Regions from separate parts of the Pseudoalteromonas sp. Cn5-37 genome, predicted to be linked through region 2. Evidence: predicted binding sites of a transcription regulator. Region 2 holds the regulator's gene; the other holds the start of a gene.
What was found. Region 2 encodes MetJ, which represses methionine synthesis genes. Its sites were predicted from a motif close to TAGACGTCTAGACGTCTA; they were not measured.

Region 1 (9,073 bases), on a different contig from region 2:
AATAAGGTGTCCAGTCGATGTACTGTCTTAACGTCGCAATCGAAACATCTTTAAATTCAGTCACACCTAGCTTTTTAGGCACAGGTGGTGTGTAGTTGTCCCAATCAAGTTTTACAGCGTTGTCGCGAGCACGCTGTAGAGTAACTGGTTTTGAGCGCGGCTTTTTACGTGCTTGTTGTTCACGTACTTTTTCATACTCAGCCTTGGTTTTCTCTAAAAATGCTGGTTTTAACTCTTTCGACAATAAATTAGAAACCACACCTACAGCGCGGCTAGCGTTATTGACATAAACCACACCTTTATCATACTGAGGCTCAATTTTAACCGCTGTATGCGCTTTAGAGGTAGTTGCACCACCAATCAGTAACGGCAATTCAAAACCACGACGGGTCATTTCTTTCGCAACATGCACCATTTCATCAAGCGATGGGGTAATCAGCCCTGATAAACCAATAATATCGGCTTTCTCGTCAATGGCGGTTTGCAAGATTTTCTCTGCCGGCACCATCACACCAAGGTCGATAACCTCGTAGTTATTACATTGCAGTACCACGCCTACAATGTTCTTACCAATGTCGTGTACGTCGCCCTTAACGGTTGCCATAACCACTTTACCATTGGTTGCACCCTCTTCTTTTTCAGCTTCAATGAAAGGGTCAAGATAGGCAACGGCGCGCTTCATCACACGAGCTGACTTAACAACCTGTGGTAAGAACATTTTACCCGCGCCGAATAAGTCGCCTACAACGTTCATGCCATCCATAAGCGGGCCTTCAATCACTTCGATAGGCTTAGCTTTGCCCTTGCGGCACGCTTCGGTATCTTCATCGATGTATTCGGTAATGCCTTTAACTAATGCATGTTCAAGGCGCTTTTCAACAGGCCAAGTACGCCACTCTAAATCTTCAACTTTTTCTGCTTGCGCCATACCTGAGTATTTGGGTGCAAGTTCAACAAGTCGTTCACCGGCACCTGGGTCGGTATTGAGGATCACATCTTCTACAGCTTTACGCAGCTCGTCGGGAATATCGTCGTAAACCGCTAATTGGCCCGCATTTACAATGCCCATGTCCATACCCGCTTTAATCGCGTGGTATAAAAACACAGAGTGAATAGCCTCACGTACTGGGTTGTTACCACGGAACGAGAACGACACATTCGATACACCACCCGACACTTTACAGTGCGGTAAGCCTTGCTTAATTCGACGCGTACCTTCAATAAACTCAACAGCGTAGTTATCGTGCTCTTCAATGCCCGTTGCGACGGCAAAAATGTTCGGGTCAAAAATAATGTCTTCTGGCGGAAAGCCAATATCATCAACGAGTATTTTGTAGCTACGCTGACAAATCTCGAACTTACGATCAGCGGTTTCTGCTTGCCCTGTTTCATCAAACGCCATTACAACCGCAGCAGCACCAAAGCGTTTAATTAGCTTAGCTTGGCGGATGAACGGCTCTTCACCTTCTTTAAGTGAAATTGAGTTAACAATGGCCTTACCTTGAATACACTTTAAGCCTGCTTCAATCACGTCCCATTTCGATGAGTCGACCATGATAGGTACTTTTGAGATATCAGGCTCTGAAGCAATTAAGTTTAAAAACTTTACCATCGCCGCTTTCGAGTCCAACATGGCTTCATCCATGTTGATATCAATCACTTGCGCGCCATTTTCTACTTGTTCACGGGCAACATCGAGAGCGGTCTCGTAATCTTCTTCCATGATCAAGCGCTTAAACTTAGCCGAGCCTGTTACATTGGTACGCTCACCGACGTTAGTAAATACAGCAATTTGGTCAGTCATGTCGGTTTCCTAGTTTAAGTTACACGCTTCAAGGCCCGATAAGCGCATACGCACTTCAAGCTCAGGTAATTGGCGAGGTTTAACACCTTCAAGGCCTTTCGCAAACGCCTTAATATGAGCCGGTGTGGTGCCGCAACAACCACCTACAATATTGATGAAGCCAGACTTGCCCCAATCAATAATTTCTTGGGCCATTTCAGGAGCTTCTAAATCATATTCGCCAAACTCGTTCGGTAAACCTGCATTTGGATACACCGAGGTAAAGGTTTCACAAACGCGCGATAACTCTTCAACATACTGGCGCAGTAAGTCAGGGCCAAGGGCGCAGTTAAGGCCGATTGATAGCGGTTTAATATGGCGAATTGAGTTATAAAATGCTTCTGTGGTTTGCCCTGATAAAGTTCGGCCTGAGGCATCGGTAATGGTGCCTGAGATCATCACAGGTAAACTACGACCAGCTTGCTCGAATGCTTCTTCTACGGCAAACGAAGCCGCTTTTGCATTAAGGGTATCAAAGATGGTTTCTATTAAAATAAGATCAGCACCACCTTCCATCAGTGCCAGTGTTGACTCAACGTACGCCGCCACCAGCTTATCAAAGTTGATATTACGGTAACCTGGGTCATTTACATCTGGTGAAATAGAACAGGTTTTTGACGTTGGCCCAAGTACACCGGCTACATAACGCGGTTTGCTAGGATCTTTTGCTTCAAGTTCATCACACACGCTGCGTGCAAGCTTCGCTGACTCGAAGTTGATTTCGCGGCTAAGGCTCGCCATGTCGTAATCTTCCATCGAAATAGTCGTGGCATTAAAGGTATTCGTTTCGATGATATCGGCACCGGCTTCTAAGTAAGCACGGTGAATATCAGCAATGATTTTTGGCTGAGTTAGGCTTAATAAATCGTTATTGCCTTTAATAAGTACATGCCAGTCTTTAAAGCGCTCACCGCGATAATCCTGTTCTTCTAATTTATATTCTTGGATCATGGTGCCCATCGCGCCATCGAGGATTAAAATTCGATGTTTTAGCGCCTCGGTTAATTGTTCGCGTTTATTCACTTTCACTGCATTACTCGGCATAGTTGTTAGTCCTTACATCTTGGCTAACTAAGTTAATATCATACGGTGTAGTTTGGTACACATAATAGTTTAACCAATTCGAAAACAATAAAAAGGCATGGCTTTGCCACGTTTTCGACGGTTCGTTGTCTGGGTTATCGTCAGGGAAGTAGTTTTCTGGCTTAGGCGCATCCGCTGATTTTTCTTGGTCGCGTAAATACTCCCCTTTTAAGGTATGAGCATCGTACTCTGGATGGCCAGTAATATACACTTGGCTGCCTGATTTATTTTTAATTAAGTAAGCACCAACTCGCTCTGATCCGGCTAACACCACCAGCTCTTCGCAGGCAGTGATCTTATCGATATCAATATGACCATAACGAGAGTGTGGCACTAAAAAGGTATCATCAAAACCACGAGTGAGTGCTGCATGGTCAAAATAACTTTTATGGGTAAATACGCCGCTTAATTTATTTGGTTTAAGTTCGCGCTTAAGGCCATAGTGATGATATAGACCCGCATGGGCCGCCCAACACGAAAACAGCGTAGACGTAACATGTTGCTCAGCCCAATCTAAAATAACTTTTAGCTCGTCCCAGTAAGCAACTTCGTCATACTCTAAATGAGCAAGCGGCGCGCCTGTTATGATCATGGCATCGTAGTTATTATCTTTCACTTCTGAAAAATAGCGATAAAACGTATCCATGTGCTGCTCAGAGTGACTACTGGTGCGGTGAGTATCTAAGCGCAACAGCTCAACATTAACTTGTAGCGGTGAATTAGCTAACAAGCGAATAAACTGCACTTCGGTTTCAACCTTGTTTGGCATTAAGTTTAAGATGGCCAAACGCATTGGGCGTATCTCTTGCGTTTTAGCGCGACTTTTTGGCATTACAAACACGTTTTCTTGGCGTAATTTTGCAATGGCTGGCAATTCATCTTTTACTGTAATGGGCATAGCTGGCTCCGAGCATACTTATCTGACTGCTAATTATGAACGGATAGTTAGAAATTTCAACCTCTAGATGTTTAGATGTCCAAATGAAGTGGTATTTCTGAGTGGTCATTAATTAAAATGTATGACTCTTTGAGTAAATAACACCTTGATGATAAGCCTATCATAAACGCTGAATTCTGTATTTTGAGGTAGTTTGGGTATACAATACTTGCTGTTAATTTTTCTTATAAATTGAAGGCTCCTTTCATGGTGTTACCAGATAAGTTTATATTCTCGATGAGTCGAGTTTCTAAGGTTGTGCCACCTAAGCGCACTATCTTAAAAGATATTTCTTTACACTTTTTCCCAGGCGCAAAAATTGGTGTGCTAGGTCTAAACGGTGCAGGTAAATCAACGTTACTTCGCATTATGGCTGGTGTTGACCAAGACTTTGAAGGTGAAGCTCGCCCTCAACCAGGCACTAAAATCGGTTACTTACCGCAAGAACCTGTACTAGACGAAAGCAAAACAGTTCGCGAAACAGTAGAAGAAGCAGTAAGCGAAGTTAAAAACGCACTAAACCGCCTTGATGAAGTATACAACGAGTATGCAATGGACGGTGCTGACTTCGATGCACTTGCTAAAGAGCAAGGCGAATTAGAAGCTATCATCCAAGCACACGATGGTCACAATATCGACAACGTGTTAGAGCGTGCAGCTGATGCATTACGCCTTCCACCTTGGAATGCAAAAATTGAACACCTTTCGGGTGGTGAGCGTCGCCGTGTTGCGATCTGTCGTTTACTACTTGAAAAACCAGATATGCTTATCCTTGACGAACCGACCAACCACTTAGACGCTGAGTCAGTTGCTTGGTTAGAGCGCTTCTTACACGACTACGAAGGTACCGTGGTTGCTGTAACCCACGACCGTTACTTCTTAGATAACGTAGCAGGTTGGATTTTAGAGCTTGACCGTGGTGAAGGTATTCCTTGGGAAGGTAACTACTCATCGTGGCTTGAGCAGAAAGATTTACGTTTACAACAAGAACAGAAATCTGAAAAAGCACGTCAAAAATCAATCGCGCAAGAACTTGAATGGGTTCGTTCAAACCCGAAAGGCCGTCAAGCTAAGTCTAAAGCACGTATGGCACAGTTCTCTGAGCTTCAGCAAAACGATTACCAAAAGCGTAACGAAACGAATGAACTATTCATTCCACCGGGTCCACGCTTAGGTGATCAAGTTATCGAAGTGAAAGGCCTGAAGAAGAGCTTTGGCGAACGTGTATTAATCGATGACTTAAACTTTGCAATGCCGAAAGGCGCTATCGTAGGTATTATCGGTGCCAATGGTGCGGGTAAATCAACGCTATTCAAAATGCTAAGTGGTGAAGAAACGCCAGATAGCGGTGAGATCATTGTTGGTGACACTGTTGAGCTTGCAACGGTTGATCAGTTCCGTGGCGACATGGACGAAAGCAACACTGTTTTCCAAGAAATCTCTAACGGCCAAGACGTATTAAAAATTGGTAACTTTGAATTCCCAAGCCGTGCCTATGTTGGCCGCTTTAACTTCAAAGGTAACGACCAACAAAAATTCGTTAAAGACCTATCAGGTGGTGAGCGCAACCGTTTACACCTAGCTAAGTTACTAAAAGCAGGTGGCAACGTATTACTACTGGATGAGCCAACCAATGACCTAGACGTTGAAACACTACGTGCACTTGAGAACGCTATTTTAGAGTTCCCTGGCTGTGTAATGTGTATCTCGCATGACCGTTGGTTCCTTGACCGTATTGCTACACATATTCTTGATTACCGTGATGAAGGCCAAATTAACTTCTTCGATGGTAACTACACAGAGTATGAAGAATGGTTAAAGAAAACCTTAGGCGCAGAAGCGGCACAACCTAAGCGTATTAAATACAAAAAAATTGGCTAATTAGCTGATACTCAAAAAGCCCCTACTCAGGGGCTTTTTTGTTGTATTAAGCTTTGCTATCACTCACTCCATTATGATCTATACTATTAAGTAACTAAAGTTGGAGATACAGCTATGAATGAACGCAGAGAGTTTTCGCGGGTATTATTTTCTTGCCCTGCGGTCCTTCGTATCGAAGATAACGACTATCACTGTCAGTTACTTGATCTATCTTTGCAAGGTGCGCTCATTACTAAAAGTGATTCATTTTTAGTGCCTATTCATAGTAAAGCTGACTTAATCTTTACCCTACCAGAGTCAACTATCGAGATTAAAATGCAAGTGGAGCTGTGCCATGTTGAGCATCAGCATGCAGGCCTTCGCTGCGAACATATCGATATTGATAATATCTCACTTAAAACGATTGATTGAGCTCAATCTGGGTGATGAAGCATTATTACATCGCGAATTAGCTCATTTAATTCACGCACCAGAGTAAACTTTTGTCGGTAGATTCGTTATGCTGTAGCAAATTCAGCTATTCAATGAGCTATGCAGTTAAATCCCCACTTACCCTTGGTGTATCACCCAAATTACTCGTTTAGTTTCGATCCTAACCATCGCTTTGTGATGAGTAAATTTGCTTATTTATATGAGCATGTACAAAACCTTGGATTAATAAATGACAACCTAACTCAACCGATGCTTGGCAGCCCTGAGCCCCTTGAGTTAGTGCACTGCGAAAATTATATCCACGACCTTTGGCACAACCGCTTAGATGAAAAAGCGATGCGCCGTATTGGCTTACCTTGGTCAAAAGAGCTGATGGCACGTACCTTTACTGCGCCTCTGGGCACCTTACAAACAGCACGTTTAGCTCTTAAACATGGCATTGCTTGCCACTTAGCGGGTGGCACTCATCATGCTCATACTGATTTTGGCTCAGGCTATTGCATGGTAAACGACCTCGCTTTCACCAGCGAAACCCTGATAAAAAGTGGTGAAGTAACCAATATACTTATTTTTGATTTAGATGTTCATCAAGGTGATGGTACCGCAGCAATGCTGGCGCATCAGCCCTATGCTTATACCTGCTCTATTCACTGTGAAAAGAATTTTCCGTTTCGAAAATCAGCCAGCGATTTAGATATAGGTTTAGCACCGAATGTCGCTGATAGTGAATACCTAGGCGTTGTTGACGATACGCTGAGTTATTTATTAAACACCCTAAACCCAGACTTAGTACTTTATGATGCAGGTGTAGATGTATGGCAGCAAGATGGCTTAGGAAAACTTGATATAAGCTGGCAAGGGATAGCACAACGCGACCATTTAGTTCTCAAACGCTGCCTTGAGCACAATGTACCTGTCGCAACCGTGATTGGTGGTGGTTATGATAAAGACCATCGCCGTTTAGCGGCTCGTCATGGCATTGTAGTAGAGCAAGCTGCTCGATTTTAAAAACAACAAAGAAAAAAGGCCCGGTGGAGAAAAAACCGGGCCTTTGCTACTGTAACATTGGGATATGTTAGCAACTTTTTTCTAAGTTAAAACAAGTAGCTGTGGAGCTACCGAATGGTAATCTAAAGCCATAGCTATGCTCAAAACCGTGATGTTTACAATTGAAAAAGCAAACACTTGGCGCGCCCAGCCGCTTACATCAATATTGCGACGATAGCCACGAAGCGCCATTAGCAACCACCAAAAACTCGTTGTACAAGCTACAGCCATAAAGGCTAAACCTGTATAACCACTAATGGTTAATAACATCACAACCAACGCATACACGGCGATATATAAAACAATGTGATGCTTTGCCTTCTCGATCCCCTGCGCTACTGGTAACACAGGAATTCTGGCCGCTTGGTAGTCGTTATAACGAAAAATTGCAATTGCATATGAATGAGGCATTTGCCATAGACTAAACATAACCAATAAAATCACAGCACCAGCATCAAACTGCCCAGTTACGGCACAATAACCCACTACAGGTGGTACTGCGCCAGATAAACTTCCTACAAAGGTGCCGTACACAGAACGACGTTTCATGTATAAGCTGTACACACCTACGTAGATGACGTAACCAAAAGTAGCAAATAAGAGTGCCACTACGTTGGTATACACTGCTAATAATCCGAAACCAATAACACCAAGCACGATGCCATGTGCCATAGCCGCCTTTGCTGACATTTCGCCAGTCACTGTGACGCGTTTGCGAGTGCGCGCCATAGCAACATCAATATCACGATCAATTACGTTATTGATCGCGCATCCTGATGCCACTACTAAAGATAACCCTAGTAAGGTTGCGATCATTAACCATGGGTCAATATCACCGCGAGAGGCTAGCAAGAATCCCCCCGCGACAGAGATCAAATTGCCCATGATAATGCCAGGTTTAGTGACATTTAAATAACGTCGAAACACTTCCTCGACTCCTCTAATTTTCAGCACAAACGCAATATTACGAAAGAAACTAGCTAGTAACAGACTGTAAGAACTGGAGACACAACCTCAGACTAACCAGCTCCTTTCGTAAATCTTTTACCAATTACCAAGTAATTGTTATTAGTACATCATCATGGCGTTCGATTCGTAGATGATCCACACCGACAAACCAACCACCATAACTATGATTAAAGCACTAAAGATAAACGACAATGAACTTGCCTTGCCGTCTTCAGTTTTGAAGTTTAGGTGTAAGAAATATTTCAAATGCACCCAAATTTGCACAATCGCCATGCTCACGATGCACCATGCAGTGGTCGTTTTAGAAAACGAACCACTCATCACAGCCCAAAATGGAATAGCCGTTAAAACCACTGACAGTAGAAAACCAATTAAATAGTCTTTAACGCTGCCATGTGATTGATCATTATGTGCATGAACTTCTAAGTTATTAATTACATGTGATTCACTGTGACTCATTACATTGCTCCCATTAAATAAACAACGGTAAATACACAGATCCACACCACATCTAAGAAGTGCCAGAATAGGCTTAAACAACTTAGGCGTGTCACTGTTTGTGGGTTTAAACCACGGCGCACAACTTCAATCATCAGGACAGTCATCCAAATAAGACCCGCTGTAACGTGAAGACCATGTAAGCCCACTAAAGAGAAGAACGATGTTAAAAAGGCACTTTGCTGAGGGCCATTACCGTGCGCAATTAGGTGATGAAATTCGTACACTTCCATACCAATAAACACTGCACCAAAGGCAAAGGTAACCAGCAACCAAGTTAACGTAGCCGCCTTTTTCTGCCCGTGAGCAGAGATCATCGCAAAGCCAAATGTGATACTACTAAGTAGTAGAGCTGCGGTTTCAACCGCAACAAAATCAAGTTC
Region 2 (9,073 bases):
GGCCTAAGCGCACTTTATACCAAATACCATTGCTGCCCTCAGTTTTCTTAACTTCGGCAACTAAGCCGGCAAAAGCGATTTTAGCTTTTAATGTTTGTGCTTGCTCTAATGTTCTAAAAGAGCCGCATTGCATGACATACGGGCCTTTTTGTTCAATCTCTTTTACTTCAACCTGAACTTCGTGCTCTTTAATCTCTTTGATAAATTCAGGTGTCTTAGGTGGTGGAATAACTACTTCTTCTTTTTTAGTAGGATTTGCTTGCTGCTCTACTAACTCAGGATCAGCATTATGTTTGATATACCATAGGCCGTAACCAAACCCGCCTACTAAGATAAGCGCAATTAAAACAAGAATAATAGGGAAAGGCTTTTTCGCCGGGGCTTGTTTTTTATTATTTCGATTTGCTGGTTTTTTATTTATGTAATCGTGCTGTGCCATGACTCTTAATTGGCCTTTAAATCATATCTATAGGATCGACATCTAAGCTCCAACGCACCTTTTGCGCTAATTTACTGGTACTTATATAGTCGACCATTTGCGCTAAATATTGGTGTAAGTGGGAGCGTTCCTGCGCCTGAATATGTAACTGAAAGCGATATTTACCTGCCACACGTTCTAGTGGTGCGGGTATCGGACCGAGCAATTGTATACCAGATACGTTCTGGACAGGAACCAAATCAGTTAAAAAATCCATCACTTGATTTATGTTATGTCCTTCGGCACGCACCATAGCCATATTTGTGATTGGTGGAAGTTGCGCGTCTTCTCGTTCTGTCAGTGCGTAACGGGCAAAATCTTGGTAACCATTATTAACTAAGTCTTGCAGTAGCGGGTGCTCAGGAAAGTGAGTTTGTAATAATACTTGCCCAGGTTCACCACTGCGACCTGCACGGCCTGCCACTTGCGTAACAAGTTGCGCTAAATGTTCAGTGGCGCGAAAGTCACACGAATATAATCCACTGTCGACATCTAGGATTAAAACAAGGCTAACATCGGCAAAGTGGTGGCCTTTTGCCAACATTTGCGTGCCAACTAAGATGCGCGCACCGCCTTGGTTAATATCATCAAGGGCTTTTTCTAAGCTGCCTTTACGACGAGTTGAATCTCGGTCGATACGACTAATCGGAATGTCAGGGAAGGTTTGTGTTAAAAACTCTTCGATTTGTTCAGTGCCTTTGCCATTTGGAAAAATCTGCGTACTGCCACAATCAGGGCATTGATGAGGCACTTGGTGTTGTTCACCACAGTGGTGACAAATCATCTGGCCAATGGCTTTATGAAAGGTTGCACTGGTGCTGCAACGTGAGCACTCACTTAGCCAACCGCACTCATGGCATATGAGGGTAGGCGAAAAACCACGACGGTTTAAAAACACCATCACTTGCTTACCACGTTCTAAATGCTGGCGCATATAGGCAAGGCTGGCATGGGCAATCCCTGCTTGCTCAGGCTGACCTTTCATGTCCATTAATTGGAACTGGTTATCAGTACTGGTTTGGGCCCGTTCAGTGAGGCTCAACAGCTGATATTTGTTATTAATTGCTTTATGTAAGGTCTCAAGTGCTGGTGTGGCACTACCTAAAACCAGAGGAATATTATGCTGGTATGCCCTATAAGCGGCTAGGTCTCTAGCATGATAGCGAAGTGTATCTTGTTGCTTAAACGAACTGTCGTGCTCTTCATCAACTATGATCATGCCAAGAGATAAAAAGGGCAAGAAAATACTCGAACGTGTGCCGATCACTATAGCGCAGCTGCCTTTTTCACAAAAACGCCAGGTCTGTAAGCGTTCGTTATCTGTTAGGGCTGAGTGCCATAGCATAATTGGTGTATCAGGAAAGCGACGACGAAAACGGTTGACTGTTTGTGGTGTTAAGCCAATTTCAGGCACTAATACTAAGGCTTGCTGACCTTTTTTCAGTACTTCTTCTAGGCATTGCAAATACACTTCGGTTTTACCACTGCCGGTAACCCCTTCAAGCAAAAAGCTGGTAAAGCCACGAGCTTGGTTAATGCTGGTGCAGGCAACAGCTTGCTCTTTATTAAGCACCGGCTTGCTACCAACAGTCGGCGCGCGTTGCTGCCATTGGTTATCATGTTCAATAAACTGAGTGATCAGTTCTTTATCGAGCAGACTGTCGATGGTTTTTTTGGTAAATCCGAGCGCTTTTAATTCTGTGACCGATGACTTGCCCGACTCGGCTAGCTGTTTTAATAAACTTAACTGAGTTTTTGCTTTTAATGACGGCAGTTTTGCCCCTTTATCAGTTAATTCAACCATATTAATGCTGGTTTTATCTGGGCATTCGCCTTGCCTTAAAGCCGCCGGAAGTGCTGTATGAATGGTTTCTCCCAATGGGTAACAGTAGTAGCGTGCTGTGAATTTAAGTAACGCTAAATGTTGCTCAGATAACACTGGCGTGTCGTCTATAACATCAATAATCGGCTTGATTTTGTCAGCGGGAACATCGGTTGATGTTTTAAGAGCCAGTACCACGGCAACCTTTTTTTGACTACCAAATGGCACGCGAACTCGCATACCTGGCTTTAACTCAGGGCTATGCAGCAGCTGTTCAACTTTATAATCGAAGGTACGCTGTAAAGGGACTTTTATGGCAACTTCTACAAAGTGCATAACAACTCAACTGAAACAAAGATAGAAAGATAATGTACTAAAATTGCAGTTAAAAACCTACCAACAAATACTGAACAACAGACCACTTGGTTATTTTTTTAGCGAAAGATGTATTTAAAGCTTGTCGTAAGGCTTCTTGAGCTATAAAATACGCGGCCTATTAATTGTATTAACTGCGTATGGTGCCAGACTTCGGGTTTGGAGAGCGATACGGCCTTAACTAGAGGTTCCCTATGAAAGAAGGTATTCACCCTAAGTACGAAGCTATCACTGCAACTTGTTCATGTGGTAACAAATTCGAAACTAGCTCAACTCTTTGTAAAGACATCCACTTAGACGTATGTTCTGAGTGTCACCCGTTTTACACTGGTAAGCAAAAGATTTTAGACACTGGCGGCCGTGTTGATCGTTTCAACAAGCGCTTCGGTGCACTTAGCAGCAAGAAGTAATCTCTGCTGTTTAGTTAAAAAAAGCACCTTAGGGTGCTTTTTTTATGCCTAAAATTCACAAAACTCATTATTAACGCTGCCACTTACTTATCATCTTCACTTATGTATCTTGCATAACTATTTCTGGCTGTTATGCCCATTATGTCGCTATTTTTGCAGACAAAGTGCCACCCCTTGGCTATATTCTTTGTTGTATAAACTTTCATAAAAGTTATTAAAAATAATAAATTTAAATAACTTTGTTAGTAAATGCTGTGAACTTCGTTGAAATAGCTGTTTTGGGCTAATTTCGGCTAATTGCAGTGTACGTGCGTATAAAATACAACAACACGTGCTTAAAAGGTCATAAATAGATGAATTTTTATGTCTGATTAATCGCAACTATGCAAAGAAATTGTTGGGAAATCCTTTAAAATTAAGCGATATAGCATATAACAGGATAGACCTGATAATACTTGGAATTTTTATACATTACAGGTATCGTATTGATGCAAGCTCTCTCACTTTTTAACTTTTTGCAGGATACTATCGCGTTATGTCAGATTTTCGTGAACAAGCATTACATTACCACGCTCACCCCGTTCCAGGTAAAATTAGTGTTGAACTAACCAAGCCAGCCGAAACGGTTAACGATCTCGCTTTAGCTTATAGCCCAGGTGTGGCTGAACCAGTCCGTGAAATTGCTGCTGATCCAGCAAACGCCTATAAATACACAGGCAAAGGCAACATGGTTGCAGTTATTTCAAACGGTACCGCAATTTTAGGTTTAGGTAACTTAGGTCCGCTTGCATCAAAACCTGTAATGGAAGGTAAAGCCTTACTATTCAAACGTTTTGCTGGCCTTGACTCAATTGATATTGAAGTTAAACACCGCACAACAGAAGATTTCATTAATACGGTTGCTAACATCGCTGATACGTTTGGTGGTATCAACCTAGAAGATATTAAAGCACCAGAATGTTTTGAAATCGAAAAAGCGCTTATCGAGCGCTGTGATATTCCCGTTTTCCACGATGACCAACATGGTACCGCTATTGTTACAGCTGCTGGTATGCTTAACGCCCTTGAAGTGCAAGGCAAAGATATCGAAGATGCTATCATCGTATGTTTAGGTGCTGGTGCTGCTGCTGTTGCTTGTATGGAGCTTTTAATTAAGTGTGGCGCACTGCGTGAACACATTTATATGCTTGACCGTAAAGGTGTGATCCATACACGTCGTGATGACTTAAACGAGTATAAGCAATTATTTGCTAACAATACCGATAAGCGTACATTACAAGATGTTATTGCTGATGCTGATGTATTCGTTGGTGTATCAGGTCCTAACCTGTTAAATGCAGACGATCTTAAACTGATGGCAGACAAGCCAGTTGTGTTTGCATGTTCAAACCCAGATCCTGAGATTGCTCCAGAAGTTGCACACAGCGCGCGTAACGATTTAATTATGGCAACGGGTCGTTCAGATTTCCCTAACCAAGTAAATAACGTGCTTTGTTTCCCATTCATTTTCCGTGGCGCGTTAGATGTTCGTGCAACGGCAATTAATGATGAAATGAAAATTGCTGCAGTTCATGCTATTCGTGGCATCGCGAAAGAGCCTGTACCAAGTGAAGTATTAAAAGCGGCTGGCGTTGAGTCACTTGAGTTTGGTGCCGAGTACATCATTCCTAAGCCTATGGATCCGCGTTTATTACCACGTATTGCACGTGCTGTTGCTGAAGCGGCAGTAGAGTCGGGTGTGGCGCAAATCGATATGCCAGAAGATTACATGCGTTAAACTTAATTAGCCTTAGGTATAACGCTCAATAAAAAACTCAGCCTAGGCTGAGTTTTTTTATATCTGCGATTATCGGCGGTGATCCGATGGCCGAAATACTTATTCTGAATCAAGCACTGGGATATCTAATCCCATTTCTTGCATAATTCTTTTAACTTCTTCAGGTACCTTTTCAGGGTTGTCTTTACGTAGGTCGTCATCATTTGGTAATGGTTGACCTGTAAAAGCATGTAAGAAAGCTTCACACAATAACTCACTGTTCGTCGCATGACGCAGGTTATTGATCTGGCGGCGTGTACGCTCGTCAGTTAATACTTTTAATACGTTAAGTGGGATTGATACGGTAATCTTTTTTACTTGTTCTGATTTTTTACCGTGTTCTGCATATGGGTGAATGTATTCACCGTTCCATTTAGCCATAAGTTGTTTCGTTGCCTCGGTTGTCAGTGATTTACGCCTTATTCACAGCGCAAGATGCGGAAATTCTATCTCTTTAAAAAAGATAGTCAAATACTAGTTATTTGGCCATCTAGTGGTGTAAATGTATAAACTTCTATGTGTAAGCGATAAATGCTTTGACTTCTCATATTTGATCATCTAACCTTTTAGACGTCTAAACATCCAATTAAAGAATAGGTGATGAAATGAGCGAAAAAAATAAAGCGACGATTGCTGTTCGTCACGGCATTGAAGCCGATAAACATCATGGTGCGGTTGTGCCTCCTTTATACTTATCAACCACCTATTCGTTTGCTGATTTTGATACTAAGCGCCAGTATGACTATGGTCGCAGCGGTAATCCAAATCGCGATATCTTAGCTGAAACCTTAGCTGAACTTGAAGGTGGTGCTAAAGGTATTATCACTGCAACAGGTATGTCTGCTGTGCATTTAGCCACTCAGCTATTAAACAGTGACGACACGTTAGTGATCCCACATGACTGTTATGGCGGTAGTTATCGTTTATTCACCTCGCTTGAAAAGCGTGGCCTGTTAAAACTAAAAGTTTTGGATTTAACTAAATCTGAAAATCTCCAAGAAATTTTAGCGATTAAACCTAAGTTGATTTGGATTGAAACGCCAAGTAACCCAATCTTGCGTTTAACAGATATTAAAGCAATCACTAGTATTGCTAAGCAGTGTGGTGCTTTGGTTGCGGCTGATAACACCTTCTTATCACCTGCATTACAAAACCCAATTGAGTTTGGTGTTGATATTGTTGTGCACTCAACCACTAAATACATCAATGGTCACTCTGATGTAGTGGGCGGTGCAGTGATTGCTGCAACGCAAGAGCTAGGCGACGAGCTTGCTTGGTGGGCGAATAATATCGGTATTACTGGTGCACCATTTGACAGCTACTTAACGCTTCGTGGTTTACGTACTTTAAATGTACGCCTAAAGCAGCACCAAGAAAATGCCTTTGCCATTGCTGAGTATTTAGAAAGCTCTCCTTATGTGAGCCAAGTTTATTACCCTGGCCTTGCTTCTCACCCACAACATGAGCTTGCTAAAGCACAGCAACGCGGTTTTGGTGGCATGGTGAGCTTTGATATTAAAGGCGACATCAACGATGCTGCTGCGTTTTTAACAAGCCTTAAAGACTTTAGCCTTGCTGAGTCGTTAGGTGGGGTAGAAAGTTTGATTTGTCACCCTGCAACAATGACCCACGCAGGCATGGAGCCTAAAGCGCGTCTTGAAGCTGGTGTGGGCGATACCTTGATCCGTATTTCTGTAGGCATTGAAGACGTAAAAGATCTCATTGCTGATTTAGACCGTGTTTTCAATTTAGTTAAGCCAGGTCAAGGAGTGCAAGTTACAAAAGCTGAAGCTAAGCAAGCACAGCAAGATACACAACAAAACGCGTCATTTAAGTTAACGCCAGCACATACGGCATTGTGGTAGAAAAATGGTAAATATTGTTCATAAATTTGGTGGCTCAAGCTTAAGCTCGGCAGATCGTTATCATGCGGTAGCGAACATCGTTCTTGCTAATACTGAGCAGGGCGATTGCGTCGTTGTGTCGGCATCGGGTAAAACAACCGATACCCTGGTAAAGCTTTGGCAAAGTTACCAGCAGCAAGATAGCCAAGCTGTTAGCGATATTCTATTGCTTATTGATAACAATCAACGTGCGCTTATTGAGCAGCTACTTATAGGGCAGAATAAACAACAGGCGTTGGCACAGTTAAAAGATGAACTTGCTGTATTAAATGAATTAATTAGTCAGCAGCAGTTACTTGAAGCCCCTTTACTTGCTCATGGTGAAGTGTGGTCGGCGCGGTTATTGGCCGCTTATCTAAATCAGTTAGGTGTCGATTCGCAAGATGTTGATGCAAGGCAGTTATTTACTCTAAATGATGGTCAGCTTTTACATCAAAAAAACCAACAGCAATGCAGTGATGTGATTAGCAGAACACATATCAACGTAGTAACGGGTTTTATAGCTGCAGATTGCCAAGGTAATACGGTGACATTAGGCCGTAATGGCAGTGATTACAGCGCCACTTTGTTAGCGAGTTATACTTTTGCCAAGCAAGTGTCTATCTGGACAGATACACAAGGGGTATTTAGTACTGACCCTCGTAAAGTTAAAAATGCGGTTAAGTACGCCAAGGTATGCCGCGAACAAGCTAACTTATTAGCGCGTTTAGGTAACCCAGTATTGCATGCAAAAACTTTGTCGCCGTTAAAAGACTCAGAAATTAAATTAGTGGTAAGAAGTAGCTTTGATTGTGATGCAACGCCAACCGAGGTAGTAAAAGAAGGTTATAGTAAAGCAAAACGTTTTATTACGACCTTAGATAACATCGATTTATTACGGGTTGATAAACTAAGCAGTGGTGAAGTCGGTGAGCTTAGTCAGTTAATTCAACACAGCCTGCACCACTTTACTAAAGAGGGCGATACTTACTTGTTAGTGCCAGGTCAAAGCACTCACCAAGTTGTCAGCCACTTAGCGGGCCGTGCTAATATTGTCGAGTCTAATTTAAGTGGTTGTGCAGTGGTTGCCCCAACCGCTGATGTATCTGCGCTAACAGAGCAAGCCACAGCGCTTTTAAAAGAGCAAAGTATTCATCCTCGTTTTGTACAACAAGACGATAACTATGTGTTGATCTTAAACGATCAGGCAATTGATAGTGATGTTTTAACTCTTCTACATGACAAGCTGGTAAACAAAGGTCAAGAGTTGGCCATTATCGTTGCTGGCCTTGGTAATGTGGGCGAAGTGTTCTTATCGCAACTACAAGCTCAGTTTGCGCGTTTATCTGCTCAGTACAAAGTAAAAGTAGTTGCTCTTTTACGCTCTAAACAAATGCTTTTTAGTGCCAGTGGTTTAAATACTGAAACATGGCAAGAGCAGTGGCATAACGAAGCGCAAAGCTACGACAAAGCTGAGTTATTAGCACGTATCAATGAACTAGATTATGAGCACAAAGTGGTGATTGATATCACTGCCAGTGAGGCATTTAGCCAGTTGTATCCTGATTTTGTTGAACTTAACTGTCATTTGATCAGTGCAAACAAATATGCGGGTACTGCTGCGAATGGTTGGTATCAAAACCTACGCACTAATTTGGCTGAGCGAAGCTTGCTGTGGCGTTATAACACCAGTGTGGGTGCAGGTTTACCGATTAACTTTGCTTTAGCTGATTTGCAAAATAGCGGAGACAGCATTAACCGCATTGAAGGGGTATTCTCGGGTACTTTATCTTGGTTATGTAGCAGTTATGATGGCAGTGTGCCGTTTTCAGATTTAGTGCTTCAAGCTCAGCAAATGGGCTATACAGAGCCAGATCCTCGTGAAGATTTATCTGGCCGTGATATGCAGCGCAAACTGCTAATTTTAGCGCGTGACTTAGGCCTTGATTTAGAGCTTGATGATATTGCTTTAACACCTCTGATGCCTGAACAGCTTGCATCAGGAAGCTGGCAAGATTTCCTTGCAAACAAACAGCTACTTGATGAATTCATGACAGAAAAAGCAGCCCAAGCTGCGGCGGAAGATAAAGTGGTGCGCTACACCGGTGCTATAACACTCGTAGATGGTAAGGTTCAGGCTCAAGTTGGTTTAGTCAATGTTGGCAAAGATGATGTACTAGCAAGCCTTAAACCGGGCGATAACATCTTTGTGATCAATTCACAGTGGTATACAGATAATGCATTGGTGATCCAGGGTCCAGGAGCGGGTAAAGAAGTCACTGCCGCTGG

Region 1: L1266_RS10210 (homoserine O-succinyltransferase) is a predicted target of MetJ. The motif match lies at 3,889-3,906, and genes of this name have one in related genera.

Annotation. Positions count from the first base shown of each region.
Region 1 is NZ_JAKGBA010000006.1:63,538-72,610, reverse strand. It holds gene metH (methionine synthase) at 1-1,804, opposite strand, end outside; gene L1266_RS10215 (homocysteine S-methyltransferase family protein) at 1,814-2,887, opposite strand; gene L1266_RS10210 (homoserine O-succinyltransferase) at 2,877-3,824, opposite strand; gene ettA (energy-dependent translational throttle protein EttA) at 4,071-5,744, shown strand; partial or broken gene L1266_RS10200 (PilZ domain-containing protein) at 5,859-6,222, shown strand; gene L1266_RS10195 (histone deacetylase family protein) at 6,276-7,184, shown strand; gene cyoE (heme o synthase) at 7,266-8,150, opposite strand; gene cyoD (cytochrome o ubiquinol oxidase subunit IV) at 8,292-8,651, opposite strand; gene cyoC (cytochrome o ubiquinol oxidase subunit III) at 8,651-9,073, opposite strand, start outside.
Region 2 is NZ_JAKGBA010000014.1:42,886-51,958, forward strand. It holds gene L1266_RS15080 (SPOR domain-containing protein) at 1-439, opposite strand, end outside; gene priA (primosomal protein N') at 456-2,636, opposite strand; gene rpmE (50S ribosomal protein L31) at 2,870-3,085, shown strand; gene L1266_RS15095 (malic enzyme-like NAD(P)-binding protein) at 3,621-4,862, shown strand; gene metJ (met regulon transcriptional regulator MetJ) at 4,962-5,282, opposite strand; gene metB (cystathionine gamma-synthase) at 5,507-6,766, shown strand; gene metL (bifunctional aspartate kinase/homoserine dehydrogenase II) at 6,771-9,073, shown strand, end outside.